One region of the Streptomyces sp. NPDC005281 genome, then DNA from elsewhere that is predicted to be linked to it. Evidence: riboswitches for the same ligand, from Rfam matches in the RefSeq annotation. Region 1 holds a riboswitch; each other region holds the start of a gene.

Region 1 (4,197 bases):
CGGCGAGAAGCCGTTTCGTGCCAAGCAGCTGTCGCAGCACTACTTCGCCCGGTACGCGCACGACCCCGCCGAGTGGACGGACATCCCGGCCGCCTCGCGCGGCAAGCTCCAGGAAGCACTGCTTCCCGAGCTGATGACCGTCGTGCGGCACCTTTCGACCGACCAGGAAACCACCCGCAAGACCCTGTGGCGGCTCTTCGACGGCACGCTCGTCGAGTCCGTGCTGATGCGCTACCCGGACCGGGTGACCATGTGCATCAGCTCGCAGGCGGGCTGCGGGATGAACTGCCCGTTCTGCGCCACCGGACAGGCCGGTCTCGACCGGAACCTGTCGACCGGCGAGATCGTGCACCAGATCGTCGACGGCATGCGGGCGCTTCGCGACGGCGAGATCCCCGGCGGTCCCGCGCGGCTCAGCAACATCGTCTTCATGGGGATGGGTGAGCCGCTCGCCAACTACAAGCGTGTGGTCGGGGCGATCCGGGCCCTGACCGACCCCGAGCCGGACGGCCTCGGGCTCTCGCAGCGCGGTATCACCGTGTCGACGGTCGGGCTGGTCCCGGCCATCAACCGGTTCTCCGACGAGGGCTTCAAGTGCCGGCTCGCGATCTCCCTGCACGCTCCGGACGACGAGCTGCGCGACACCCTCGTCCCCGTGAACACGCGGTGGAAGGTGCGCGAGGTGCTGGACGCCGGTTTCGAGTACGCGGCCAAGTCCGGGCGGCGCCTGTCCATCGAGTACGCGCTGATCCGGGACATCAACGACCAGGCGTGGCGTGCTGACCGGCTCGGGCGGATGCTCAAGGGCAAGCCCGTACACGTCAACCTCATCCCGCTGAACCCGACCCCGGGCTCGAAGTGGACCGCCTCGCGGCCCGAGGACGAGAAGGCGTTCGTCGAGGCCATCGCGGCCCATGGCGTCCCGGTGACCGTCCGGGACACCCGGGGCCAGGAGATCGACGGAGCGTGTGGTCAGCTCGCCGCGACCGAGCGGTAGTCTGAGCCAAGTCAGTCCGTCTCATAGTCCGACATCTTCATATTCCGACAGGGGAGCGCCACAGCGCTGAGAGTGCGGGACAGCCCGCAGACCCTCTGAACCTTGCCCAGGTCATTCTGGGTAGGAAGTTCGGTCGTAACTCAAGCTGTTGCGCCCTGCCCGGGAACCGTCAGAGGTCCCGGGCAGGGCCGCGTCTCTTCCTGGTCACCCAGGAGGAATCAGTGAGCACCACCATCACCAGCGGTAAGCGGTTCGCGACCCTGGCCGTCGGCCTCGGGCTCGTCGCGCTGCCCGCGCTGTCCGCGTGCGGCTCGTCCGGCAGCGCCGGTTCGGGTGACTCGAAGACGATCACGCTCGTGAGCCACGACTCGTGGCTCGTGTCGAAGAACGTGCTCAAGGACTTCGAGAAGCAGTCCGGGTACAAGGTCCGGGTCCTCAAGGACGGCGACGCCGGGCAGGCCGTGAACAAGGCCATCCTGACCAAGGACAACCCGCAGGGCGACGTCTTCTTCGGCGTCGACAACACCCTGCTCTCCCGCGCGCTCGACAACGGGCTGTTCCAGCCGTACGTGGCCAAGGGTGCGGACCAGGTCCTGCCCGCATACCGCGTCGACCAGGCCAAGCACCGGGTCACCCCCATCGACACCGGCGACATCTGCGTCAACTACGACAAGGCGTACTTCAGTAAGCACAAGCTGGCGCCGCCGCAGTCCTTCGACGACCTGGTCAAGCCCGCGTACAAGAACCTCCTCGTCACCGAGAACGCCGCCACCTCCTCGCCCGGCCTCGGCTTCCTGCTCGGGTCCGCCGCGCACTACGGCGACAAGAGCTGGCAGGGCTACTGGACGAAGCTCAAGGCCAACGGAGTGAAGGTCGTGGACGGCTGGGAGCAGGCGTACAACGACGAGTTCTCCGGGTCCGCCGGCGGCAAGAAGGCCAAGGCGGACCGGCCGCTGGTCGTCTCGTACGCCTCCTCGCCTCCCGCCGAGGTCATCTACGCCGACCCCAAACCCGCCACCGCCCCGACCGGGGTCGCGGCCGGCACCTGCTTCCGGCAGGTGGAGTACGCGGGTCTGCTCAGCCACGCCAAGAACGCCGAGGGAGGCAAGGCGCTCCTCGACTTCCTGCTCACCAAGGAGTTCCAGGAGGACATGCCGCTCAACATGTTCGTCTATCCGGTCCGTGAGGGCGCGCAGGTGCCGACGGAGTTCGCGCGGTTCGGTCCGCAGGCCAAGGATCCCGAGACCCTGTCGCCCGCGAAGATCGCCGCCGACCGAGACCAGTGGGTCAAGTCGTGGACCTCTCTCGTACTGAAGTAACCGAAGGGGCCGAAGGGCCTGGAGGTGCTGAAGGGGCCGAGGCGGCCGGCGGCGCCGAGGCGGCCCGGGGAGCCGGCGCGGCCGAGCGGGTCCGCCGGGCCCATCGCACCGGCGGTCCCGGTGGTCCCAACGGTTCCAGTGGTCCCGAGGGGCCCGGTGCGGTTGCGCGAACGGCCCGCAGGGAGAGCGCGGTGCGGTTCGGGCTGATGGTCCTGCCCGTCGCGTTCTTCGCGGTGTTCTTCGCCTACCCCGTCGCCGCGATCGTCTCGCGCGGCCTCCACGGCGACGGGGGCTGGCAGCTCGGCCGGATCTGGGACATCGCGACCCGGTCCGACATCCGCCACGTGCTGTGGTTCACCACCTGGCAGGCGCTCGCCTCGACGGCGCTCACGCTGCTGATCGCGCTCCCCGGCGCGTATGTGTTCGCGCGCTTCGAGTTCCGGGGCAAAGAGGTGCTGCGGGCCGTGGTGACGGTGCCCTTCGTGCTGCCGACCGTGGTCGTCGGCACCGCCTTCCTCGCCCTGGTCGGCCGGGGAGGGCTGCTCGACGAGCTGTGGGGCGTACGCCTGGACACCACGGTGTGGGCGATCCTGCTCGCGCACGTCTTCTTCAACTACGCGGTCGTCGTACGAACCGTCGGCGGCCTCTGGTCGCAGCTCGACCCGCGCCAGGAGGAGGCCGCGCGCATGCTCGGCGCCTCGCGCCTCGCCGCGTGGCGCCGGGTGACCCTCCCGGCGCTCGGGCCGGCCGTGGCCGCGGCCACCCTCATGGTCTTCCTCTTCACCTTCACCTCGTTCGGTGTGGTGCAGATCCTCGGCGGCCCCACCTTCTCGACCCTGGAGGTCGAGATCTACCGGCAGACCTCCGAGATCTTCGACCTCACGACGGCGGCGGTGCTGACGATCGTCCAGTTCGTGGCGGTCGGCGCGATCCTCGCCGTCCACGCGGCGACCGTACGCCGACGGGAGACCGCCCTGCGTCTGGTGGCCCCGGGGACGACAGCGCGCCGGCCGCGCGGTGCCTGGCAGTGGGCGTTCCTCGCGGGCGTGCTCGTGAGCATCGCGGTGTTCCTCGTGCTGCCGCTCGCCGTCCTCGTCCAGCGCTCCTTCGGGGCCCCGGGATTCGGCTACTACCGGGCGCTGGCCGACGACAGCGGCGGTGTCTTCCTCGTCGCCCCGATCGAGGCGGTCGGCAACTCGCTGGAGTACGCGCTCGCCGCCACCGCCATCGCCGTGCTGATCGGCGGTCTGGCGGCGGCCGCCCTGACCCGGCGCGCCGGCCGGCTGATGCGGGGCTTCGACGCGCTGCTGATGCTCCCGCTCGGCGTCTCCGCTGTCACCGTCGGCTTCGGGTTCCTGATCGCCCTGGACGAGCCGCCCCTCGACCTGCGCGCGAGCTGGATCCTGGTGCCGCTGGCGCAGGCTCTGGTGGGCGTCCCCTTCGTCGTACGGACGATGCTGCCGGTGCTGCGGGCGGTGGACGGGCGGCTGCGGGAGGCGGCGGCCGTCCTCGGGGCGTCGCCCTGGAGGGTGTGGCGCGAGGTCGATCTGCCGATGGTGCGGCGGGCGCTGCTCGTCGCGGCAGGCTTCGCCTTCGCCGTGTCCCTCGGCGAGTTCGGGGCGACCGTCTTCATCGCACGGCCCGACAACCCGACGCTGCCGGTCGCCGTGGCCCGGCTGCTCGGTCGCGCGGGCGACCTCAACTACGGCCAGGCGATGGCCCTTTCGACGATCCTGATGGTGGTCTGCGCGGTGTCGCTGCTGCTGTTGGAGCGGGTACGGACCGACCGGACCGGGGAGTTCTAGATGCTGCTGAGCCTTGAGGGCGCGACCGTACGCTTCGGCGGGCGGCCCGTGCTCGACGCCGTCGACCTCGATGTCG
Region 2 (4,197 bases), on a different contig from region 1:
CGCACGGGAGGGGCCGAGGTGTTCAGCCTCCGGGGCAGGAGGTGTGCCGGAGAGCGGACGGGTCGTCAGGTGCCCGTCCGGCGGTTCGGCAGCTGCCATCCGTGGTCCACCGGGCCGATGCCCGCGCCGAGTGCGAAACCGGCCTCGATCGCGGCGGTCACGTACACCTTGGCGCGCTGTACGGCCTCCGGCACCGCGAGTCCCTCGGCCAGCCCCACCGCGATGGCCGAGGCGAGCGTGCACCCCGTTCCGTGCGTGTGCCTGTTGTCGTGGCGCGGCGCGCGCAGCCAGTGCTCGGCCGTTCCGTCGGTGAGCAGATCGACGGCCTGGCCCGGCAGATGGCCCCCCTTCACCAGCACCCAGCGCGGGCCGAAGGAGAGCAGGAGCCCGGCGGCCCGGCGCATGCCCGCCTCGTCGTCCACCTTCACCCCGGTGAGCTGGGCGACCTCGTCGAGATTCGGGGTGGCCACCGTCGCCCGCGGCAGCAGCCGGGTCCGTACGGCGTCCAGCGCGTCGTCGGCCAGCAGCCGGTCCCCGTGCTTGGACACGCTCACCGGGTCCACGACGACCGGCGCGCCCACGTCGGACAGCAACTCGGCGACGGTGGTGACCAGTTCGGGCGACGAGAGCATCCCCGTCTTCACGGCCTGGACGCCGATGTCGTCGACCACACTGCGGTACTGGGCCCGAACCGCCTCCTCCGACAGCTCCCAAGCACCCTGCACGCCCACGGAGTTCTGCGCGGTCACCGCGGTGAGCACGCTCATCCCGTGGGCGCCCAGCGCGAGCATGGTCTTCAAGTCGGCCTGGATTCCCGCGCCTCCGCCTGAATCGGAGCCGGCGATCGTCAGGACGCGAGGCGGTGGCGTGGTCATTCGAGGTGTTCCTCTCGGGTACGGCCACGGGCGTGAAGGCCCGGGGCCGGCGGAGCGACGGGCGGCGGCCCTCAGGCGCGGCGGCGCAGCCGCGGCGGGGCGTAGAGGGCGAGGGCGACGAGGAACGCCACGTAGTAGGAGAGGTCGGCGCCGTGCAGCGCGTCGGCCACCGGACCCACGTACAGACCGGTGTCCATGAACGGCACGGCCGCGCCGAACGCCGCGACGAAGGCCACGAGCGAGGTCCGTCCGGAGTGCGGCCGGGTCGCCTCGGCGGTGATGTCGACCGGGGCGCCGCCGCGCTCCCGCCCCCGGGCGATCCAGTCGACGACGACGATCGCGACGAACCCGGGGATCCAATACCCCACGAACAACAGCACGTTCTGGAATCGCGCCGTCGTGTCGGCCGCGTGCATCCACAGCACCAGCGGGAAGCCGAGCGCGGCGGCGAGGGCAGCCGCCAACGGGCGCGGTATCCGTACCCCCAGAGTCTGGAGGGCCAGTGAACCGCTGTAGTCGTTCATCGCGTTGCTGCACACCGCGGCCAGTGCCACGGCCAGCAGCCCGAAGGCGCCCGCCGCACCGCCGCCCAGCAACGAGTCCACGCCCGCCGCCGTCTGGTCGGTCAGTACCGACGCGCCCCACAGACCGAGGACCTGCACGGCGACGAAGGACGTGACGAGCCCGAGCAGGGTGCACCAGAACATGCGCGGGCGGGACGTCGTACGAGGCAGGTAACGGCTGAAGTCACCCGCGTACGGTGCCCAGGACAGCGAGAGGCTCAGCGCGATGGTGCTGGTGAGCGCGAACGCGCCCGCTCCGTCGGCGCCGGTCGCGGACCCGGTCGTCGCGGGGTGGACCCCGTCGAGCATCCGCCAGGCGATCAACGCGAACGCCACGGCGAGCACGAACGTCATGACGATCTGCAAACGGTGGATGGCTTCGTAGCCGAGGACACCCAGAGCGCCCTGGGCCAGCATCATGACCAGCACACCCAGCCAGAACGGCCAGCCGCACAACCGTGCCAGCGCATCCCCGCCGAACAGGCCGATCAGCGCGTCCCAGGCGACCGACGACAGCCACTGGAGCACCCCGGGCAGCACCACGGCCCGGCCGAACGCGAGCCGCGCGAGCGGGAGTTGGCCGGTGCCGGTGAGCCCGCCCCAGGTGCTGAGGTAGGCGGTGGGCAGCGCGCCGAGCACGGTTCCGAGGACCATCGCCGCGAGAGCCGTGGTGAAGTCCAGGCCGAGCGCGATGCCGATGGTGCCGGTGAACACGCCCGTCATCGTCAGGTTCGGGGCGAACCACACGGTGAACAGGCGCCCGGCCCCGCCGTACCGATTGCTCTCGGGGACCGGCTCGATGCCGTGCCCCTCCACCCGGAGGTCGCCGGGTGCGGCGGGCATCCGCCCGTCGAAGACGGCGGGCCGGCCGTCGGCGGGCAGCCCGCCGGAAACATGCGTCAATGGCATGGAGACATCCCTCCGCCAGTACGAACTGGTTCAGGTTCGACGGGTGTGATCTCAGCCCTCGCAGGCACCCCGTGTCCGGTACGACGGACACCCTAACCGTTCCCGGGGAGTGAGCGGGAGTGGGTCCCGCCGGCAGAACCCGTGCTCAGCTCCTGTGCACGACGTGGGCACCGCGCAGCGAACCGCTCAGGCGGCACCCGAGCGGAGCCTGCCGGTCCCCGGACCCGAGTGGAGCCTGCCGGTCCCCGGACCCGAGTGGAGCCTGCTGGTTTCCCCGGACCCGAGTGGAGCCTCCGGTCACCGCACCCGGGCGGAGCCGCCAGCCGCCGGTGAGGGTGGCGGAGCCCTCCGCTCCCCGTCACCCCCACCGGTCACTCACCCGGACCAGCACCCGACCGCGTTCTCCCCGTCATCCGGGAGGCCCGGTCGGGCCTGTTCGCAGCGCGGCGCGTGCCGCCCCTCGGTACTGTCGGAGGTGATCGCCGCTCGCGCTCCGCCCCGGGGTTCCCGGACCCCGGTGGCCGGGCGGAAGGAGGCAGGGTGCCGTGACCGTGATCTCCCTGAAGTCCGCGAAGGTGCGGGAAGGGCTCACCCTCCCGTATGCCGAGGCCGGCTACCCCAGTGGTACGCCGGTCGTCTTCGTGCACGGCCTGGCCGACTCCTGGTGGTCCTTCGAGCCCCTCCTGCGGCGGCTTCCGGCATCCCTGCACGGCTACGCGCCCACACAGCGCGGGCACGGCGATGCCGACCGGCCCCCCGAGGGCTACACTCCCGACGACTTCGCCGCCGACCTGGTGGCCTTCCTGAACGCCGTCGACATCCCCCGGGCGATCCTGGTCGGGGCGTCCAGCGGAGGCGTACCGGCCCGCATCGTCGCCGGGAGCCACCCCGACCGCATCGCGGGTCTGGTGCTGATCGGTGTCCCCGGCACCCTCGCGGACAAACCGGCGGTCACCGGGCTGGTGAGCGCCATGGACGACCTCCCCGATCCCGTGCCGCGCGCGTTCGTCGAGGATTTCCTGGCCGACACCATGGCCCGCCCGATCGCGCGGGGGTTCACCGAGACCATGGTCGAGGAGAACCTCAAGCTTCCCGCGCACGTCTGGAAGGACACCGCCCGCGGTCTCCTCGACGCCGATCTGCCCGCGACCCTCGGCGGCATCCTGGTGCCCACCCTCGTCATCTGGGGCGAGCAGGACGAGTTCCTGCCCCGCGAGGACCAGCAGACCATTCTGGACGCCGTCCACGGCGCCGACTTCCTCGCCTACCCGGAGACCGGCCACTCCGTCCACTGGGAACAGCCCGAACGCGTGGTCGCCGACATCACCGCGTTCGTCACGCGGATCGAGCACCCCGGCACCCGCCGCGGCGGCGCCTGACCTCACCCGGCGGGTGAACGGTGGTGCGCCCGGGCCGCGTTGGACGTGAACCGGGCGGCCGTCGCGGTTGACGCGATCCGTACCCCTGATGCCCGCCGTCGCCCCCCGGCGTCGGTCTGCATGGCATGCTCATGCTCCCCACAGGAAGGGATCACGTGCCATGAGACCGAGCCGACGCTCCCTGCTCGCCGCCACCGCCGTACTGGGATCCGTATTCGCCCTCCCCGCGCCCGCCGGCGCCGCCGAAGTCCCCGCCGCGGGCGCCTATTACGTCCAGAGCGCCATCACGGGACTGAACGCCGCCGACAGCTCGGGCGCGGTCGTCCAGCACAACCCCAAGGGCAACGAGGACCACCAGCAGTGGACCCTCCGCCAGAACGGCTCCTCGTTCGTGCTCGAGAGCGCCGACACCGCGGGCAGTTGTCTGGGCCGCTCGGGCGACCAGGCCAGGTCTGTCGCCTGTACGAGCGC
Region 3 (4,197 bases), on a different contig from region 1:
CGCCGAGGATCGCGCGGGCCGCGGGAACCGGAAGGTCCCCCTGGCCCAGGTGCAGGACTCCGGCGCGGGCGGCGTGGGCCACGTCCGCGCGGTCGTTGACCGCGAGGAGCTTGCCGTGCCGGGCACAGGCGTCCGCGAAGACCTGGAGGTGCTCCAGCTCCTCCCCCGCCTCCATGCCCTTGTCGCGCAGCTGCACGATGTCGACACCGCCCGCCAGGACCGCGTCGAGGAACTCGGCGAGGTCGCCCTGGCGTCTGCGGGCGTCCGTGCACAGATAGACACGGGCGTCGGCGAGGCGGTCCCGCGCGGTCGTGGCGGCGTTCTCGGGCATGCGTGGGTCCCCCGTTGTCGGTGCGCGGGGAGCGCGGCGGCCGGGATGGTCCCGCCGCCGTGCTCCCCGTGCCGGACGGTCTCGAAAAAGGTCAGACGGCGAGCGCCTGGGCGCGGCGCTTCACCTCCGTGCCGCGATTCTCGCTCAGCGCCTGCGCGGGGGTGCCGGGCAGGGTCGGGTCGGGGGTGAAGAGCCACTCGAGGGCCTCTTCGTCGGAGAAGCCGTCGTCCCTCAGGAGCGTCAGGGTGCCTGCCAGGCCCTTGACGACCTTCTGCTCGGCCACGTCGATGAAGTCGGCGGGGACATGCAGCGCGCGGTTCTCACCACGGCGTACGGCGATCAGCTGGCCCTCCTTGAGCAGCTGCCGGACGCGTGTCACCTCGACACCGAACTGTTCGGCGATGTCGGGGAGGGTGAGCCAGGCGGGGACGAGAGCATCGATCTTTGCGTCAATCTCGGTCACGGGACAAGCGTGCCATCCCGGGCCGACAGTCGGAAGCCGAGGGCGTCCGACCGCGGGGTGAGGGATCAGGCAGTGGCGGCCTTCAGCGGCCTCGACGGGTCCACGAGCAGCTCCGGGTCCATGGCGACACCCGCCTCGATCAGCCGGCGGCCCTGGGCGAGATCCCTCGGGCGGCCCACCGCCAGCAGGGCGACGAGCCGTTCCCCGCGGAGCCAGCACACCGACCAGGAGACGCCCGCGGGGTCGCCGCGCCACACCAGGGTGTCGGCGGGCCCGTGGTGGCCGACGTACTGCACGAAACGGCCGAACTGCTCGGACCAGAAGTACGGCACGGGGTCGTAGGCGGCCGGGGTCTCCCCGACGATGTTCAGGGCGACCGTGCGCGGACCCTGGAGGGCGTTGTCCCAGTGGTGGACGAGAAGGCGCCGCTCGTAGCGCCCGGACGGGAAGGAGGCGCAGTCGCCGACCGCGTAGACGTCCGGCAGGGAGGTGCGCAGGTGGTCGTCGGCAACGATCTCGCGGTCGGCGCCGAGTTCGATGCCGGAGCCGGCGATCCAGGCGGTCGCGGGCCGCGCCCCGATCCCGACCACGACGGCGCCCGCGGGCACCCGGGAGCCGTCGTCCAGGACCACCGCGCCCGGCTCGACACGCTCCACGCGCGCGTTGGTGCGCAGCGAGGCCCCGCTGTCCGCGTACCAGGCGGCCATCGGGGCGGCCACCTCGGCCGGCAGCACTCCGGCGAGCGGCCGGTCGGCGGCCTCGACGACGGTGACCGCGCAGCCCGCCTCGCGCGCCGCGGTGGCGAACTCGGCGCCGATCCAGCCGGCTCCGACCACCACGATGTCGTGCTGCCGGGCGAGAACGGGTCGCAGCCGGTCGGCGTCGTCCAGGGTGCGCAGCAGATGCACTCCGGGCACGCCTTCGGCGCCGGGGAGCCGGATCGGCTCGGCGCCGGTGGCGACGACCAGGACGTCGTACGGGACCGGTCCCCCGGCCGTGTCCAGTTCATGGTCGCCCGGCCGCACGGCGAGGGCCTCGCTGCCCAGCCTGAGGTCGATGTCCAGGGCCTCGAAGTCGACGTCGAAGGCGGAGCCCTCGGCCTTGCCCAGCAGGACGGCCTTGGACAGCGGTGGCCGGTCGTAGGGCTGATGCGGCTCCGCGCCGATCAGCGTGACGGTGCCGGTGAAACCCTGTTCGCGCAGGGCGACCGCGGTCTGCACCCCGGCCATGCCCGCGCCCACCACGACGACCCGCCGTGCCGTGGGCCTGCGCGACGGGGACTGTGCCTGCGTCTGATCGCTCACCTGATCACCATAGACACGTGACGATTCGTCAGTCAGCTGACGTGCTCGGTGACCTGTTCCACACGGCGGGTCCCGCGCACCTCTTCCACCACGCTCGTCCCGGAACCCCGCCGGGACTCCCACGTCCAGGTCTCCTCCAGCCGGACACGGCCGTCGGGCAGTTCGAGGACGAGGGACACGCAGTGGCCCGACGCGGTGGTCCCGTCGCGTTTGAGCTGCACGTACCGGAAGTCGAGGCGGTCGCCCTCGCGGGTGCCCACGAGGTGTCCGCGGACGATGTCGCCGCCCGCGTACTCGGCCCAGACCACGCCGTCCTCCTCGTGGTACGTGAACCGGGTGAGGGTGCCGACCTGGCCGGCGGCCTGGTCGGCGACGGGCGCGAGGACGAGGCCGTCGAGGGGTCGTGCCACGGGCGGAGGCTCCCTTACCGAGACGGACGGGGGCGGGCTAGGGTGGCCAACGTAAAGCACTCGCGGGAGCCCGGACGCACCGGGCTGAGAGGGAGGCTGGCGGCCTCCGACCGTACGAACCTGATCCGGGTCATGCCGGCGAAGGGAGGGGCTGGACGCCCATGCCGTCTGCACGTTCGTCGGACGTCCTCGTCGTCGGGGGCGGGATCATCGGTCTGGTGACGGCCTGGCGGGCCGCGCAACGCGGGTTCACCACCGCGCTCGTGGACCCCGAGCCGGGCGGCGGGGCCGCCCGGGTCGCGGCCGGGATGCTGGCCGCCGTCACCGAGCTGCACTTCGGCGAGGAGACCCTGCTGGGCCTCAACCTCGCCTCGGCGCGCCGCTATCCGGACTTCGCCGCCGAGCTCACCGAGGCGACCGGCGAGGATCTCGGCTACCGCCGGTCGGGCACGCTGGCCGTCGCGCTGGACGCCGACGACCGCGCCCATCTGCGGGAACTGCACGCGCTCCAGGTCCGTTCGGGGCTGGAGTCGGAGTGGCTGAGCGGCCGCGAGTGCCGCCGCCTTGAGCCGATGCTCGCGCCCGGTGTGCGCGGGGGTCTGCGGGTGGACGGCGACCACCAGATCGACCCGCGGCGCCTCGCGGGAGCCCTGGTCACGGCGTGCGAGCGGGCCGGGGTGGCACTGCACAGGACCTGGGCGGAGCGCCTGACGGTCGTACGGGACCGGGCCGCCGGAGTCGTCACCACGGACGGCACCGAACTCACCGCGGGCCGGGTGGTGCTCGCCGGGGGCAGCCTCAGCGGGCGTCTGGCGGGTGTCCCGCAGGACGCCGTGCCGCCGGTGCGCCCGGTCAAGGGGCAGGTGCTGCGGCTGACCGTGCCGCGGCGGTACGCGCCGTTCCTGAGCCGCACCGTGCGGGCCGTGGTGCGCGGCAGCCACGTCTACCTGGTGCCGCGCGAGAACGGCGAGCTCGTGGTGGGCGCGACGAGCGAGGAGCTGGGCTGGGACACCACCGTGACGGCGGGCGGCGTCTACGAACTGCTGCGCGACGCCCACGAACTGGTCCCCGGGATCACCGAGCTGCCGCTCGTCGAGACCCGCGCGGGTCTGCGCCCCGGCTCGCCCGACAACGCTCCGATGCTCGGCCCGAGCGCGCTGGACGGTCTGCTGCTGGCCACCGGGCACTTCCGCAACGGTGTCCTCCTGACGCCCGTGACCGGCGATGTGATGGCCCATGTCCTGACCACCGGCGAACTCCCCGCCGAAGCCCGCCCCTTCACCCCCCTGCGCTTCGGCGCCACGGCCCGCACGGAGCTGCCCGTATGAACATCGTCGTCAACGGGGAGCGGCGGCGGATCGCCGCAGGAACCGCTCTGGACGCGCTCGTCGCGACCCTCACCCCGGCGTCGTCCGGGGTGGCCGCCGCACTGAACGAGACCGTCGTCCCTCGAACGCAGTGGTCGTCCACCGCGCTCGCCGAGGACGACCGCGTCGAAGTCCTCACCGCCGTCCAAGGAGGCTGACCCATGGCAGACGACCCCTTCGTCCTCGGCGGTACGGCCTACACGTCCCGGCTGATCATGGGGACGGGCGGCGCGCCCAGCCTCGACGTGCTGGAGCGCTCCCTGGTGGCGTCCGGCACGGAGCTGACGACGGTCGCGATGCGGCGCGTGGACGCGTCCGTGCA

Evidence for each region. A riboswitch is a leader RNA that binds a small molecule or an ion and turns the genes downstream of it on or off. The one in region 1 is predicted to bind thiamine pyrophosphate.
Region 2: it holds a riboswitch for thiamine pyrophosphate, as region 1 does, so the genes downstream of both, ABZV42_RS07650 (cytosine permease) here and ABZV42_RS24875 (thiamine ABC transporter substrate-binding protein) in region 1, are expected to answer to the same signal.
Region 3: it holds a riboswitch for thiamine pyrophosphate, as region 1 does, so the genes downstream of both, thiO (glycine oxidase ThiO) here and ABZV42_RS24875 (thiamine ABC transporter substrate-binding protein) in region 1, are expected to answer to the same signal.

What each region holds. Positions count from the first base shown of each region.
Region 1 covers NZ_JBEXGX010000018.1:112,961-117,157, reverse strand. The annotation lists gene rlmN (23S rRNA (adenine(2503)-C(2))-methyltransferase RlmN) at 1-997, shown strand, start outside; TPP riboswitch at 1,037-1,142, shown strand; gene ABZV42_RS24875 (thiamine ABC transporter substrate-binding protein) at 1,219-2,316, shown strand; gene ABZV42_RS24870 (iron ABC transporter permease) at 2,523-4,121, shown strand; gene ABZV42_RS24865 (ABC transporter ATP-binding protein) at 4,122-4,197, shown strand, end outside.
Region 2 covers NZ_JBEXGX010000004.1:112,286-116,482, reverse strand. The annotation lists gene thiD (bifunctional hydroxymethylpyrimidine kinase/phosphomethylpyrimidine kinase) at 66-875, opposite strand; gene ABZV42_RS07650 (cytosine permease) at 947-2,347, opposite strand; TPP riboswitch at 2,338-2,429, opposite strand; gene ABZV42_RS07645 (alpha/beta hydrolase) at 2,893-3,726, shown strand; gene ABZV42_RS07640 (phospholipase) at 3,887-4,197, shown strand, end outside.
Region 3 covers NZ_JBEXGX010000031.1:70,666-74,862, forward strand. The annotation lists gene thiE (thiamine phosphate synthase) at 1-331, opposite strand, end outside; gene ABZV42_RS33470 (Rv2175c family DNA-binding protein) at 423-794, opposite strand; gene ABZV42_RS33475 (FAD-dependent oxidoreductase) at 860-2,098, opposite strand; gene ABZV42_RS33480 (hypothetical protein) at 2,131-2,508, opposite strand; TPP riboswitch at 2,561-2,672, shown strand; gene thiO (glycine oxidase ThiO) at 2,670-3,836, shown strand; gene thiS (sulfur carrier protein ThiS) at 3,833-4,033, shown strand; gene ABZV42_RS33495 (thiazole synthase) at 4,037-4,197, shown strand, end outside.